4 regions of the Providencia sp. R33 genome follow, and region 4 is predicted to be linked to each of the others. Evidence: predicted binding sites of a transcription regulator. Region 4 holds the regulator's gene; each other region holds the start of a gene.
The links. Region 4 encodes LexA, which represses DNA repair genes until DNA is damaged. Its sites were predicted from a motif close to TNCTGTATGTACATACAGNA; they were not measured.
Positions count from the first base shown of each region.

Region 1 (3,946 bases), 110 kb from region 4:
ATAATGGGAAATACACAGAATTTCAATCTACAGTTGTTAATGAAATAATCGTTTGGATTGAAATGAACTTAACTAGTCGCCTATTACTGGATGACATAGCACTAAAATCTGGATATACAAAATGGCATTTACAAAGAGTATTTCGTAAGGTTGTTGGTATGCCCTTAGGTGAATATATTCGCCGAAGACGGATTTGTGAAGCAGCAAAAGACCTCTGCACCACAGAACTACAAGTAATTGATATTGCATTAAAATACCAATTTGACTCCCAACAATCCTTTGCAAAGCGATTCCGTGCTTATTTAGGCACATCGCCGTCAATCTACCGAATTTCCGGTGAAAGTCAAAATGACCCTTTACTACTGGAACCCAAAGTAGCCTGATACGCAATATGAAAACACATTTTGTATTTAACCTTTTTATTCCACCTTCAATACAAAGCCCCACGTAAGTTAATTGCTGGGGCTTTTTTATTATTTATAAAAAACAAATTTAATAATCCCTTAAGGTTTTAAATTTTTTTTATTTTATTATCTTAATAAAAAACTTTATTATCAGTTAATATTTTAAATATAATTTTCAGATAAAATAAAGGCCTCTCTAGGAAGCCTTTAATATTATTAATTTATTACAGTAACGAATTAGAATGGAATATCGTCATCGAAATCCATTGGCGGTTCATTAGTTTGTGGAGCTGGTGCTTGTGAGCGTGCTGGTGCGCCGCCGCCACTGAATTGTTGTGCCGCCTGTGGTTGCTGAGGTTGACCCCAACCACCTTGACCACCCTGACTTTGTGATGGTGCATCACCGCCGCGACCACCTAACATTTGCATTGAACCGCCAATGTTCACAACCACTTCGGTTGTGTAGCGATCTTGACCACTTTGGTCTTGCCATTTACGTGTTTGCAAAGAACCTTCGATATAGACTTGTGATCCTTTTTTCAGGTATTCACCTGCAACTTCAGCTAATTTGCCGAAAATTACCACGCGATGCCATTCTGTTTTTTCGCGCATCTCGTTAGTTTGCTTGTCGCGCCAGCTTTCAGAAGTTGCCAGAGTCAGGTTTGCCACCGCTCCGCCGTTAGGCATATAACGGATTTCAGGATCTTGCCCTAGGTTACCGATAAGAATTACTTTATTTACGCCTCTGCTGGCCATTTATTACTCCTGATGCATTGAATTTTAATCTCTGGATTAGCCGTGAAGTTTACCAACGACCGAGCCGATTTGCACCAACAATTGAAATTGCGCTATTAAACTTGCGGAACGCTTTCCAGCTTTTAGTTAAATTTCATAGTGCTTTTGCCAGTATAGACACAAAATAATACATACCGCATCTATCTTTTCGATAAATTCTGGCTTTTGTTTTCCAATTTCATCATTAAAACGTCCTACTCTAAATAGTTCAATTCACAGCTAGGCGGCAAGCAAAGATATCGCAGGGAGCATAGACCTGCGTAGCTGAGCGCAGCCAACACCGCTGTGGGTTGAAATATGACGAGTAGGAAAATATAACGACTACTGTATATCCATTCAGGGAAAATTATGTGATAATGATCGCTTGCGATTGTTCAATATCAAATCATCCGGGAAGTGGTAAATGGATAATATCGAAGTCCGCGGCGCACGCACGCATAATCTGAAGAACATCAACCTCATTATTCCTCGTGACAAACTGATTGTTATCACGGGTTTATCTGGCTCAGGAAAATCGTCTTTAGCCTTTGACACCCTATATGCAGAGGGTCAGCGCCGGTATGTTGAGTCTCTATCAGCCTACGCTCGGCAGTTTCTGTCTTTAATGGAAAAGCCTGACGTAGACCATATTGAAGGGCTATCTCCTGCGATTTCGATTGAACAAAAATCCACTTCACATAACCCGCGTTCTACCGTGGGAACCATCACTGAAATTCATGACTACCTGCGGTTATTGTTTGCGCGGGTTGGTGAGCCTCGTTGCCCTGATCACGATATTCCATTAGCGGCACAAACCGTTAGCCAAATGGTTGATAATGTTTTAGCGCAGCCAACCGATCGCCGAATGATGTTGCTTGCCCCTGTCGTCAAAGAACGTAAAGGAGAGCACGTTAAATTACTCGATAACTTAGCGAGCCAAGGCTATATCCGTGCGCGAATTGATGGGGAAGTTTGCGATCTTTCTGATCCCCCTAAACTCGAATTACAGAAAAAGCACACCATTGAAGTCGTGGTTGATCGTTTTAAAATCCGCGATGACATTGCTCAGCGTTTAGCTGAGTCATTTGAAACCGCGCTAGAGCTCTCCGGCGGCACCGCCGTTGTTGCCGATATGGACGACCCGCAAGCAGAAGAGCTGGTCTTCTCCGCTAATTTCGCGTGCTCCGTTTGTGGCTATAGCATGGTGGAATTAGAACCACGCCTGTTTTCCTTTAATAACCCGGCAGGGGCTTGCCCAAGCTGTGATGGCTTAGGGGTCCAACAATTTTTTGACCCTGAGCGCGTACTGCAAAACACCGAAATCTCTTTAGCTGGTGGTGCTATTCGTGGTTGGGATCGCCGTAATTTTTATTATTTCCAGATGCTGATGTCATTGGCTGAGCACTATAAGTTTGATGTCGAAGCCCCTTATGATTCACTCAGCCCTGCGGTGCAAAAAATTATTTTGTACGGTTCAGGCAAAGAAACCATTGAGTTTAAATATCGTAATGATCGCGGGGATATTACCGTTCGCCGCCATCCATTCGAAGGTGTACTCAATAATATGGAGCGCCGTTATAAAGAAACGGAATCCACTGCCGTTCGTGAAGAACTGGCGAAATACATCAGTAACCGCCCTTGTGTTTCCTGTAATGGAACGCGTTTACGTAAAGAAGCGCGTTTTGTATTTGTTGAAAACACCACGTTACCTGAAATCGCGGATTACAGCATCGGCCATGCCATGGAGTTTTTCCAAAATTTAAAACTCAGTGGGCAACGCGCGCAAATTGCTGAAAAAGTGCTGAAAGAAATTGGTGACCGCCTTAAATTCTTAGTTAACGTTGGCTTAAACTACTTAAGTTTGTCACGCTCTGCCGATACCTTGTCAGGTGGTGAAGCCCAGCGTATTCGCCTTGCTAGCCAAATTGGTGCAGGCTTAGTGGGTGTAATGTATGTGCTTGATGAGCCTTCTATTGGTCTGCATCAACGGGATAATGATCGACTATTAGAAACCTTGATCCACCTACGTGATTTAGGTAATACAGTGATCGTCGTAGAGCACGATGAAGACGCCATTCGCGCTGCTGATCATGTGATTGATATCGGCCCAGGTGCTGGTGTACATGGTGGCCAAATTGTCGCTCAAGGTACATTAGAAGATATCGTGGCTAACCCAGATTCCTTAACAGGTAAGTTCTTAAGTGGTGAACGTCGAATTGAAATTCCGAAACAGCGTGTTCCTGTCAATAAGGACAAAATGCTCACGGTGTTTGGCGCAAAAGGTAACAACCTGAAAAATGTGACTTTAAAAGTGCCAGTCGGGTTATTTACTTGTATTACGGGCGTATCTGGCTCAGGGAAATCGACACTGATTAACGACACATTATTCCCAATTGCCCAGCGCCAACTCAATGGGGCAACCACCATTACCCCTGCGCCTTATTTGGATGTTGAAGGCTTGGAACATTTCGATAAAGTCATCGATATAGACCAAAGCCCAATCGGGCGAACACCGCGTTCTAACCCTGCGACTTATACCGGTGTGTTTACGCCAGTTCGTGAATTATTTGCAGGGGTACCAGAGTCCCGTACTCGTGGTTATAACCCGGGTCGTTTTAGCTTCAACGTGAAAGGTGGGCGCTGTGAGGCCTGTCAGGGTGATGGCGTTATCAAAGTTGAGATGCACTTCTTGCCTGACGTCTACGTACCGTGTGACCAATGTAAAGGCAAACGTTATAACCGCGAAACCTTGGAAATCAAATACAAAG
Region 1 is NZ_CP072453.1:4,295,310-4,299,255, reverse strand. Features, by position in the region: gene J6836_RS19990 (helix-turn-helix domain-containing protein) at 1-383, shown strand, start outside; gene J6836_RS19985 (single-stranded DNA-binding protein) at 642-1,160, opposite strand; gene uvrA (excinuclease ABC subunit UvrA) at 1,603-3,946, shown strand, end outside.
Region 1: the regulator LexA is predicted to act here: its motif matches at 1,522-1,541, upstream of uvrA (excinuclease ABC subunit UvrA).

Region 2 (3,946 bases), 2.2 Mb from region 4:
AGAGTTAAGACTAGGATCTGGTTATAAGCTTTTTCAATTTGCTCAGCTCATAGATTGCAAGAGCGAGCAACAATTGTACCGCTATGAGAGAGGGATAAATAAAATTGATATAGATACACTGATATTAGCGTTAAAAGTATTAAACGTTGATGTTAGAGAATTTTTTGAACAGTTAGATGAAGAATTTATTCAAGAATCAACAGATAGCAATATGAATATATAGTTGTTATCAAATTAAAGCCACATTATTGTGGCTTCATTTACTATATGCATTTATTATTTCTTGAGGGCTCACATCAAGAACATCAGCTATTATGAGTAAGTCATTGAGGTATACGGATACCTCACCACTTTCATACCGTAGATACTTTGCTTCAGAGGCAATTAAGTGTTTCGCCATCTCTTTAGTTGAAATATTTTTAGCTAACCGTTTATTTTTTATAAGGTTACCAACAGATTTATTTCTCATATTCCTCTCAATCAGTCCAGTTGCAAAGTTAGTTAGGGTGAGAGGGTATTTTACAAAAAATCATACAGGCTTCAAACGAAACAAGACTAAGCAAGTAGTTTATAGACAGAGCAGTAATAAAAACTAATGCGCGAGCTCGAGTAGTTGGCGCACCTAGATCACTTATCAAAATATTCCACTTCGGCTTCTTGGGTTTCAGGAAGCCAATCACCATCGATAAATATCTCTTCCAGTGTTTCTTCAATATAAGTTTTCTTCTCATTCTTCCCAAGACCATCAATAGAGACATTATCTTGAGTGCTCCAGTTTATATCGATATTTAGATCGGGGTATTTGGCACTTAATCTTTTGGTTATTTCATTTCTTAATGCTTCAAAAGTACCTGTAGGTAATTTACCTTTTTTATTGCTATTAAAGCGGATCTTGATGGTAACCATAAAACACTCCTTCGCAGATTAAATTGACAGGGTTTTTATACAGTGAAACATAACTGTAATTATATACAGTAAAGTTAGGGTGTGAATCAAGAAGTTTGATTAATCTGACTCTATGAATGTTTAAAAGTAGTTCCCCAAAACTATTTAAATAGTTTCGATCTATCATGAGGTTAAATGAATCGTTTAGAAGCATTAATTCTGGTGTGTTTTGGCTATGTTTTTCTTTAATATTAAACTGTTACATGTATTTTAATGGTGTGAAGATAGGTCATATTAAAAATAAATCTATTTTTGCTGTCTGAAATGAATTGCATGGTTTTAACTAAAAATATAATTATTTTGTAAACTTTGCATATCCTCTGCTTGATTAAAAACCCCTGACTACAAGAGTAATCAGGGGTTAAATTTATAATCCTAATTGGGCCTGTATCTGCGCTATTTCATCAATCCATTGTTGCTGGAGTTGTGGCTTTTGGTGACTTAATTTACGTTGCTTATCAGCGTGTAATTTTTCCTCTAAAACCAATAAGTTCTCTAACAATTCATCCTCATGAGAAATAACCTTTGGGTGAACATTTACTGCATTACTGTATTCAACATCGTCAGGATGATTATGCGGTAACAATTGCGCTTGTTGCTCGATTTTATGATAAATATCTTCAATATTCAGGTATTCCACTAACTGATGTTCATCAATAAACCAAAAACGTTGGCAACTATTTTCAATCAGCCATCTGTCGTGGCTGACGACCAGTAATGCCCCTGAAAATTGGCTAATTTCTTCACTCAGATCCTCTTTTCCTTCAAGGTCAAGGTGGTTGGTTGGCTCATCCAATAAAATAAGTTCATACTGGGCCAAACTTAAACCAATAAAAAGCAGCCTTGCACGCTCACCGCCACTGAGTGTTGCCACGGTTTGTTGGTGGCGCGAATAGGCAAATCCAGCACCAATAAGCGCCATTTTGCGCTGTTCATCCGTAATAGAGGCAAAAGGACGTAGTGCGTCCAATAGGCTATCGTCATCATTCAATTGTTCTAATTGCTGGTCATAATATCCAGCGCGAATAGTTGGATGAAACTTCAGGTGTTTGGTATAGCGTAAATCTTGTTGATAATGCTGCCAAAGTAGGCGCAACAGTGTCGATTTACCACAACCATTTGCCCCCATAATCGCGATACGGTCACCGCTTTTTACCTGATGAAACGCAGTTTTAAACAAATTTTCACCCGTCGGCGTTGAAACCTCAGTGCCTTCGAGCTCTAAAACACGGTCGGCAGGAATCGATTTACCATTTAATGCCAACTTCCATTGATAACCTTCAGTGAGCTCTGTTTGAGTCTCTTTAAGCCTATCAATGTGTTTCTCCATTTGTTTCGCTTTGCGAGATAGCCCTTCGTTATCATATACATGGCCCCAAATTGCCAAACGTTTGGCACTGGAGGCGATACGGTCAATCTCTTTTTGTTCCGCTTGATTACGTCTTTCATCGGTAATGTCTTTTTCGGCCAGGGCAAGGCGTGCCTCACTGCATGGTAACCGATAGAAATGTAATGATTTATCACGTAAAACCCACGTACAGTTAGTGACCTTATCAAGTAAAGCTTGGTCGTGAGAAACCAGTACAAAGCTTCCTTTCCAAGACTGAAGGAAATTCCCTAACCAAATCAGGGTAGGTAAGTCTAAGTGGTTACTCGGTTCATCTAGCAATAATAAATCAGGCTGTTCAATCAATGCGCGGCCTAGCAAAAGGCGCGTATGTTGCCCTCCACTAATTTCATTAGCTTTTTGTTCCCATTGTTGGGTAGTAAAACCTAATTCAGACAGTAATACTTCAGCCCGCCAACGTTCAGCGATTTTGTCTTGTTCTGGAATTTTTTGAACAAGCGCATCGATGAGTGTCATATGGGCAACATCATCGGGTAAATGTTGTTCGATATACGCCGTGACACAGTGGTTTGCGTAGATAATGCTACCACTGTTGGGGGATAACTGGTGGGTAAGTAGTTTTAATAGGGTACTTTTGCCACTGCCATTGTGCCCAATTAACCCGATGCGGTCGCCTTGCTGCAAGGTGAATGAAACATCATTTAACAGTGTGTTGGTAGAAATGTCGTAATTTAATGATTTTACAGATAATAATGTGCTCATAGCTTACTCAAATTTTAGGCACGCCAATGCCTTGGATAGTCATAACGACAACCCAGTAAGCTGAGGGAAGATCTCTTTGCGGCTTCGCTCAGGCAGGGTTATCGCAGTATAAAACTGTGAAAGCCTGAGCTCTGGCGATTACCAAAGAAGTGTGAGTATTCGATAAGATCACACAACAGCATAAATTAGCCTCCTTATTTTTCGTTAGGTTGAACAATGCGCGCATCATAACAAACTGAGTGGGGAGATCAAAACCCAGAAATGCGTTCTTTCATAATTCTTATCGTTATAAGTAAGAAAACAGGTATAAACCTCGCTTATATCACGTGGGGTTATATGAATTAAATTGCTAACTGTTGGGCGTTCGAGGCGTAAGGCATAAAATTGCCGCTCAAATAACAAGAGAGTCGCAAATGAACGTAGAAATAAAGCCAGCAACAGTGAAAGACGCTAAATTGATTTTAGAGATGATCATTGAATTAGCAGAGTATGAAAAAGCCCGCCATGAAGTTAAGGCCAGTGTTGCTGATATCGAAAATTCACTCTTTGGTGCAGATTCTAAAACAGAAGCCCTTATTTGTTATGTGGATGATAAACCCGCAGGGTATGCGGTTTTCTTTACTAGCTATTCAACTTGGTTAGGGAATAACGGTATTTATTTAGAAGATTTATATGTATCTCCCGATTTTCGCGGTGCAGGTGCAGGGAAAAAACTGCTAAAACATATCGCTGTATTAGCCGTAGAAAGAAAATGCCAACGTCTTGAATGGAGTGTTTTAGACTGGAATCAGCCCGCTATCGATTTTTATAAAAGCATCGGTGCACAGCCACAAGATGAGTGGGTACGTTACCGTATGGATGAAAAAACCATCGCAGAGTTTGCACGCTAAT
Region 2 is NZ_CP072453.1:1,614,588-1,618,533, reverse strand. Features, by position in the region: gene J6836_RS07530 (helix-turn-helix domain-containing protein) at 1-223, shown strand, start outside; gene J6836_RS07525 (helix-turn-helix domain-containing protein) at 257-469, opposite strand; gene J6836_RS07520 (DinI-like family protein) at 628-906, opposite strand; gene J6836_RS07515 (ABC-F family ATP-binding cassette domain-containing protein) at 1,313-3,055, opposite strand; gene J6836_RS07510 (GNAT family N-acetyltransferase) at 3,469-3,945, shown strand.
Region 2: the regulator LexA is predicted to act here: its motif matches at 958-977, upstream of J6836_RS07520 (DinI-like family protein).

Region 3 (3,946 bases), 1.7 Mb from region 4:
GACAGTGCTCCCCTTGATACCTTGCATGATATGGCGAAAAAACACTGTGCATGGTTAATGGTTGATGATGCACATGGTATTGGTGTTTGGGGTGAGCAAGGACGAGGGAGTTGCTCTGCTTATGGCATCAAACCTGAAATTTTAGTCGTCACATTTGGTAAAGCGTTTGGTTTAAGCGGAGCAGCCGTGCTTTGTGATGATCAAACCGCCAATTATTTGCTTCAGTCTGCGCGCCATTTGATTTACAGCACATCTATGCCACCTGCGCAGGCGGTTGCATTATTTGAAGCGGTTGAGCAGATTAAATTGGCAGATAAACAGCGTGAGGCACTCAATCATCATATTGAATACCTGAGAAAAAATGCCAACTTTAGGCAAATGAAATTAGCGGGTTCAAACATGGCTATCCAGCCTTTAATCATTGGTGATAATGAAGCATGCCAACATGCAGCTGCATTTTTACGTCAGAAAGGTATTTGGGTACAAGGGATCCGCCCGCCAACGGTTCCGCCGGGAAGTGCGCGGTTGCGGATCACGCTGAGTGCTGCACATCAACAAGACGATCTTGATAAACTGCTGGAGGCGTTATATGACTTCGATAGTTTGTCATGACAAACAAAAAATTGCAGCGGCATTTGGCCGAGCTGCGGCAAGTTACGATGCAATGGCTAATTACCAGCAAGCAACAGGAGATCAACTACTCAATAAATTGAAGTCGATCCTTGTTGCAAAACAGGTTAACAAGCCCTTACGGATATTAGATTCTGGATGTGGAACGGGTTTTTTTAGCCGAAAGCTGAAAAATCAAGGCCATATTGTTACCGCGTTAGACTTATCTTCAGGCATGTTAGATGTCGCTAAAAGCAAAGATGCAGCAGATGAATATGTGTGTGCTGATATGGAGTCGATTCCTGTTAGTTCAGCACAGTTTGATGTGGTGTTTTCCAATTTATCCATTCAATGGTGTGAAAGCTTGCATGGTGCATTGAGCGAACTGTACCGCGTTACAAAACGTGGTGGCGTGATTGTTTTTACAACGCTTGCAGAGAATTCGCTGAGTGAATTATCGCAAGCTTGGCAGTCACTCGATGGATACTCTCATGTGAATACCTTTTTAAGCCCACAAGACATTACCGCGAGTTGCCAAGAATGGCACCATGATGTGTCTTTTCAGCAAGATACGTTGCATTTCCCTGATGTAATTAGCTTATTGAATTCGCTAAAAGGGATCGGTGCAACCCATTTAACGGCAGGGCGCCAGACTGGGCTCATGACGCGTAAGCGCCTTCAGCAATTAGCTTTAGCTTATCCGATGGCTCACCAAGGGCTACCGTTAACTTATCAAACCGTATTTGGAGTCATCTATTGTGACTAAAACGTATTTTGTAACAGGAACGGACACGGAAGTCGGTAAAACCGTGGCGAGTTGCGCTTTATTACAAGCCGCTAATGCGCAAGGGTTTAATGCAATAGGTTATAAGCCTGTCGCTTCTGGCAGCGAACAGACCCCAGAAGGACTACGTAATAGCGACGCTTTATTATTGCAAGCCAATAGCCGCGTGAAATTACCTTATTCAATGATAAACCCCATCGTGTTTGAAGCACCGACCTCACCGCATATTATAAGTGAAAAAATGGGATTACCTATTGATTTTTCTGTCATTAATCAAGGATTATTAGATATTCAGAGACAAGGTGATTGGGTGCTAGTTGAAGGTGCTGGTGGCTGGTATACCCCACTATCTACTGAAAAAACCTACGCAGATTGGGTGATTGAACAGCAACTTCCGGTTATTTTAGTGGTGGGTGTGAAGCTAGGTTGTATTAATCATGCGTTATTAACGCTCGAGGCGATTCATTCTGCTGGGTTATTGGTTGCCGGCTGGATTGCCAATGAAGTGGAACCTGCTGGTGCTTATCAAGCTGAATATCTTGCAACACTCAAACGTATGATTAATCCGCCTTGCTTAGGGATCTTACCTTATCAACCACAACTTAATGAATCTACATTAGGGCAATATTTGGATCTTTCATTATTGTAAAAATAAATAAAGGGCTTAGCATTATCGTTAAAGCCCATTTTTCCTTCGTAAAAAAAGATCAATTGTTAAATGTTCAGTTGATCTTGTTTAACGTTCTTAACCTATTTATTGTCAAGTTTTACCGTAGAAATAGTCTGAGGATCTAACGAAAAGACATAAAATTCCTTTTTTCTAACGGATACTACGTAAAAATTTTTTCATATAACTGCCACCATTTTGTCATTTAGTTCAGGTTATCAAATTTTACCAATGTCGAGAAAGCATGAGCCCTAAGGGCTTCAAGAGTTATCCACCATTTCTGTGGATAACCTTGTGCATTAACGTTATAAAACAACTTCTATGCTAGGCGACAAGCGGCTTTGCCTTTATTTGATGTGATTCTGGACTTAAAAATAATTTCATTTAAATACAAATGGTTAAATAAAATCAAGACTTCAATTTGCATTTGCGATAGGGCGTTCAAAACCAATAGCATAAAATATAAAGTTTCTTAAAGGTCAAGCTTTATTTTGGGGATAACATTTTTATAAACTCATTGGGACGTCTAATAGACAAAATATTAAATTCAGGGCTTGAAGCTGTTTTTTTATCCAGTATTATAGGAAAAGAGACACGTTATGAGGCGGTAATATGAGTAAGGATTTTAAGCTGTATTCTGATTTTCAGCCTGCGGGGGACCAACCTGAAGCAATTCGTAAATTACGCGAAGGGCTGCAAGATGGCTTAGCACATCAAACCTTATTAGGGGTTACGGGGTCAGGGAAAACATTTACGATAGCCAATGTTATCGCAAAAGAAAATCGCCCAACCATGTTAATGGCGCATAATAAGACCTTGGCGGCTCAGCTTTACAGTGAAATGAAAGCGTTCTTCCCTGATAACGCAGTGGAGTATTTCGTTTCTTACTACGATTATTACCAGCCTGAAGCGTATGTACCTAGCTCTGATACATTTATCGAAAAAGATGCTTCTGTAAACGAACACATTGAGCAGATGCGCTTATCTGCCACAAAGGCCTTACTTGAACGTCGTGATGTCATTGTGGTGGCTTCTGTCTCCGCAATATATGGGTTAGGTGACCCAGATAGCTACTTAAAAATGATGCTGCACCTTACGGACGGCATGATCATTGACCAACGCTCTATTTTAAGGCGTTTAGCTGACCTGCAATACAGCCGTAACGACCAAGCTTTTACTCGCGGTACTTTCCGAGTTCGGGGGGAAGTGATAGACATTTTCCCAGCAGAATCTGATGAATACGCGCTGCGTGTCGAGCTATTTGATGATGAAGTAGAGCGACTATCTCTTTTTGACCCACTGACGGGGCAAATCCAACACCGTGTACCTCGCTTTACGGTTTACCCAAAAACGCACTATGTCACCCCAAGAGAGCGTATTTTGGAAGCGATGGAGCATATCAAAGAAGAGCTGGTGGATAGGCGAAAAGTGTTGTTGGAAAACCATAAATTAGTCGAAGAACAGCGTATTACCCAGCGCACTCAGTTTGATTTAGAAATGATGAATGAACTGGGTTATTGCTCAGGGATTGAAAACTATTCACGTTATTTATCCGGCCGTGCACCAGGCGAGCCACCTCCGACACTGTTTGATTATTTACCAGCGGATGGCCTACTGGTGGTGGATGAATCTCACGTGACGATTCCACAAATTGGGGCTATGTACAAAGGTGACCGCTCCCGTAAAGAAACTTTAGTGGAATACGGTTTCCGTTTGCCTTCGGCATTGGATAACCGGCCAATGCGTTTTGAAGAATTCGAAGCTCTAGCACCGCAATCTATCTATGTCTCTGCAACACCGGGCAAATATGAGCTGGAAAAATCGGGCAATGAAGTCATCGAGCAAGTGGTTAGGCCGACAGGTTTACTTGACCCGATTATTGAAGT
Region 3 is NZ_CP072453.1:2,510,801-2,514,746, reverse strand. Features, by position in the region: gene bioF (8-amino-7-oxononanoate synthase) at 1-612, shown strand, start outside; gene bioC (malonyl-ACP O-methyltransferase BioC) at 590-1,375, shown strand; gene bioD (dethiobiotin synthase) at 1,368-2,042, shown strand; gene uvrB (excinuclease ABC subunit UvrB) at 2,673-3,946, shown strand, end outside.
Region 3: the regulator LexA is predicted to act here: its motif matches at 2,619-2,638, upstream of uvrB (excinuclease ABC subunit UvrB).

Region 4 (3,946 bases):
AGATGGGCTTAACTTAAAATCAAAAGTTACGATACAACTTTCTGAGGATAATCATGGCAGAATAAATATGTATGGCAATATAAAAAACCAAGAGAATACCTATCGGCTAGATAGAGCTATTTATTTCGATTATCAACAAGTTGACTTAAAAGGTAATTATATTATTAATTTTACCTCATCATCAATTACATCATCTGATAATACACCATACAATGTGTTTGCTAATTTTATTCAATTAGAACAAGATAAAATAAAGTACTATGTAAATATCAAAAAAATGGCAGACAATGTTTATATTCTAAAAGATGAATCTTACTCCTCTTTTACTTGTCATATACAATGATAAAAATTTACTTTAAAAGTAGGAAGAAAACCAATATGGAGAATCATTTTTAACATCATTTAACAGGCTGCAGATAAATAGGCTAAGATAGGAAATCTACGTTGTGCCCAAATATCGTCAATTTTGGTATCTCATCTGAGCTACCCGCGCCGCCAATCTCCACTTGGTACAAAATTGCATGATTAAATCACCATGATTATCACTGCAATAATCTCGTACGCCTGATGATAATTTAAACAAAACTCAATGCCTTTATTGCCATTTTTGTTAATAAGGTATTTTTCACTATCTTGATGATCCCTTTGAGTAGCAAGGCACTTTCAGTATCAAAAATATGGTAAACTTATAAACAGTCAATATTTGCTTTTTTCGAAGTTGGAGTCAGTTAAATGAAAAAAATGAGTGAAGATAAGATACTTGTGATGGCAGAGCGCATTTGCCAATCAAGGGGTGTTAGATTGACTCCACAGCGAGAAACTGTGCTGCGCCTTATTGCACAGCAGCATGGCGCTATAAGTGCCTATGATTTATTAGATTTGTTACGTGAAGTTGAACCGCAAGCGAAGCCCCCTACCGTTTACCGTGGGCTTGAGTTTTTAATGGAGCAAGGCTTTATTCACAAAATCGAGTCAACCAACAGTTACGTCGTTTGCCACCACTTTGATAACCCCAGCCATATTTCAGTGATGTTAATCTGCGACCATTGTGGCAGTGTGACAGAAAGTGATTGCGCAACAATAGAAGCCGCGATTATCAGTTTGGCAGAAACAAACCAGTTTCGTTTAAGGCATACTGTGGTTGAAAATCACGGCTTATGTAAAAACTGTGATGAAGTCGCTAGCTGCCAAGATCACACTCACTGTAGCCATGACCATGACCAACCTGTCGTCACAAAGAAAAAGTAACGAATGTGGCTGTGGAATTTATGCTGTTGTTTATGGCTTATGTAAAAAAAGAATAAGAGAAGTAATATCAAGAAAGGATGTAAAAAACAAGAACCAAGTAAAGCAGGCAGATCTCTATATATAATGTGAAATCTGCCAGCAATCATGGAAAAATCAAACAAGCAGCACGCTGCTACCTACCTGATAATCTAAGAATTAATACCAATCGCTATTTCGGATCACGCCAACAGCCAAGCCTTCAATAGTGAAGCTTTGTTCGCGTAAATCGACCACAATCGGTGCAAAATCTGGGTTTTCAGCAATTAATTCAACACGATTACCTTGCTGTTTAAAACGTTTAACAGTCACTTCATCGTCAATACGCGCCACAATAACTTGCCCGTTGTGCGCATTTTGTGTTTTATGAACTGCTAATAAGTCACCATCCATAATACCTATATCTTTCATCGACATACCATTCACACGTAATAGGAAATCCGCATGAGGTTTGAAGAGTTCTGGATCAACTTGGTAGTGACTTTCGATATGTTCTTGCGCTAATAAAGGTTCGCCAGCGGCAACACGCCCGATCAACGGCAACCCTTGATCGTCAGGCTCTTCTTCAAGAAGAAGACGGATACCCCGTGATGCCCCAGAAACAATTTCAATTACACCTTTTCGTGCCAAGGCTTTTAAATGTTCTTCTGCCGCATTAGGCGAACGAAAACCAAGGCTTGCTGCAATTTCAGCACGTGTAGGAGGCATACCTGTTTGCGAAATGTGGTCACGCACCAGATCGTAAACCTGCTGTTGTCGAGCCGTCAGTGCTTTCATCCCGTTCCCCTGTTTGTTTATACAGTCAGACTGTGAGTATATACAGGTAAATGAAGATTTGAAACAGTTAAATCACTGAATTTAGTATTTGTTATCGATTTACTTTCTTTTCGCAAATTTCAATGGCTTTTCGTGGCTACCCTGCAAAATACCGCTGCCATAATACCAACGCCCAAATAAACAGTGCTAAACCAATACTAACAAACACCGCCGCAGAGCCAATATCTTTAGCACGCCCTGAAAGTTCATGATATTCACTGCCAATACGGTCAACAACGGCTTCAATGGCACTATTGAGTAACTCTACGATAGCCACCAGCACGATGGAGCTGACTAACAATATTCTATCCACATAGCTGATATCTAAGCAAAAGGCGATAATAATCGCAATCACCGCAGCCACAGATTCCTGACGAAATGCCGCTTCATTTACCCACGCTGCTTTTAGCCCTTTAAGGGAGTATCCCGCTGCTTTAATCACACGGGTAAAGCCCTTAGTTTGACTTGCCATATTTATTCCTTAAAAAATACAAACAATAATCGATTTTTACGGTCAAAGTGAATTGTCAGTAACAGATCTGCCAGTGGATTTCTGGTATGATTGCGCAGCATTGTTAACAAGAGGCTATAATCATTTATGTCACTGTGGCGTAAAATATATTACAACATGTTGAATTTACCACTTAAATTATTGGTAAAAAGTAAACTAATTCCATCGGACCCAATCACAGAGTTGCAGCTTGATACCAACAGGCCAACGCTGTATGTATTGCCTTATCATTCTAAGTCCGACCTCCTAACGCTACGGCATCAATGCTTGGCTATCGGTCTGCCTGACCCTTTGGTTGATAACGACATCAATGGCACCAAGCTTCCTGCCTATGTGTTTATCGATGATGGCCCACGCGTATTTCGCTATTATTCACCGGATCCACGTAAAGATTCCGTCAAAACATTCCATGCATATTTAGATTTGCACAAAAATAATCCAAATCTCGATATTCAAATGCTACCCGCTTCTGTGATGTTTGGGCGCTCTCCTGGTCGTGAAGGCCACACTCCGGCACCGCCACTGAAGCTATTAAACGGTGTACAGAAATTCTTTGCAATCCTTTGGTTAGGCCGAGATAGCTTTGTTCGCCTATCCCCGCCGGTTTCGATTGGGAAAATGGCACAGGACCACGGCACAGATACGATTATTGCCAATAAATTAGCACGTGTCGCCCGTATTCACTATTCGCGCCAACGCCTTGCGGCGGTCGGCCCGAAACTGCCAGCACGCTATGAACTATTCAATAAACTTTTGACCTCAAAAGCGATTGAAAAAGCCGTCGAAGACGAAGCGCGCAGTAAAAAAATTCCATTGAAAAAAGCGCAGCAAAATGCAGTTAATATGATGGAAGAAATTGCCGCTAATTTCTCCTATGAAGCTGTGCGGTTAACTGACCGTGTGCTGAGCTGGACATGGAACCGCCTCTATCAAGGCATTAACGTGCAACATGCTGAGCGTGTTCGCCAATTAGCACAAGATGGCCATGAAATTGTGTACGTGCCTTCCCACCGAAGCCACATGGACTACTTACTGCTTTCCTATGTCCTTTACCATCAAGGCCTTGTCCCACCACACATCGCTGCTGGGATCAACTTGAACTTCTGGCCCGCTGGCCCGATTTTCCGCCGTCTTGGTGCATTCTTTATCCGCCGTACCTTTAAAGGAAACAAACTTTATTCGACAGTTTTTCGCGAATATTTAAGTGAGCTGTTTGCTCGCGGTTACTCTATTGAGTATTTCGTTGAAGGTGGACGTTCCCGTACAGGCCGTTTATTGCAGCCAAAAACCGGAACGTTGTCGATGACACTACAAGCCATGTTGCGCGGTGACTCA
Region 4 is NZ_CP072453.1:4,185,522-4,189,467, reverse strand. Features, by position in the region: gene J6836_RS23240 (FidL-like protein) at 1-343, shown strand, start outside; gene zur (zinc uptake transcriptional repressor Zur) at 733-1,248, shown strand; gene lexA (transcriptional repressor LexA) at 1,444-2,061, opposite strand; gene J6836_RS19580 (diacylglycerol kinase) at 2,198-2,572, opposite strand; gene plsB (glycerol-3-phosphate 1-O-acyltransferase PlsB) at 2,699-3,946, shown strand, end outside.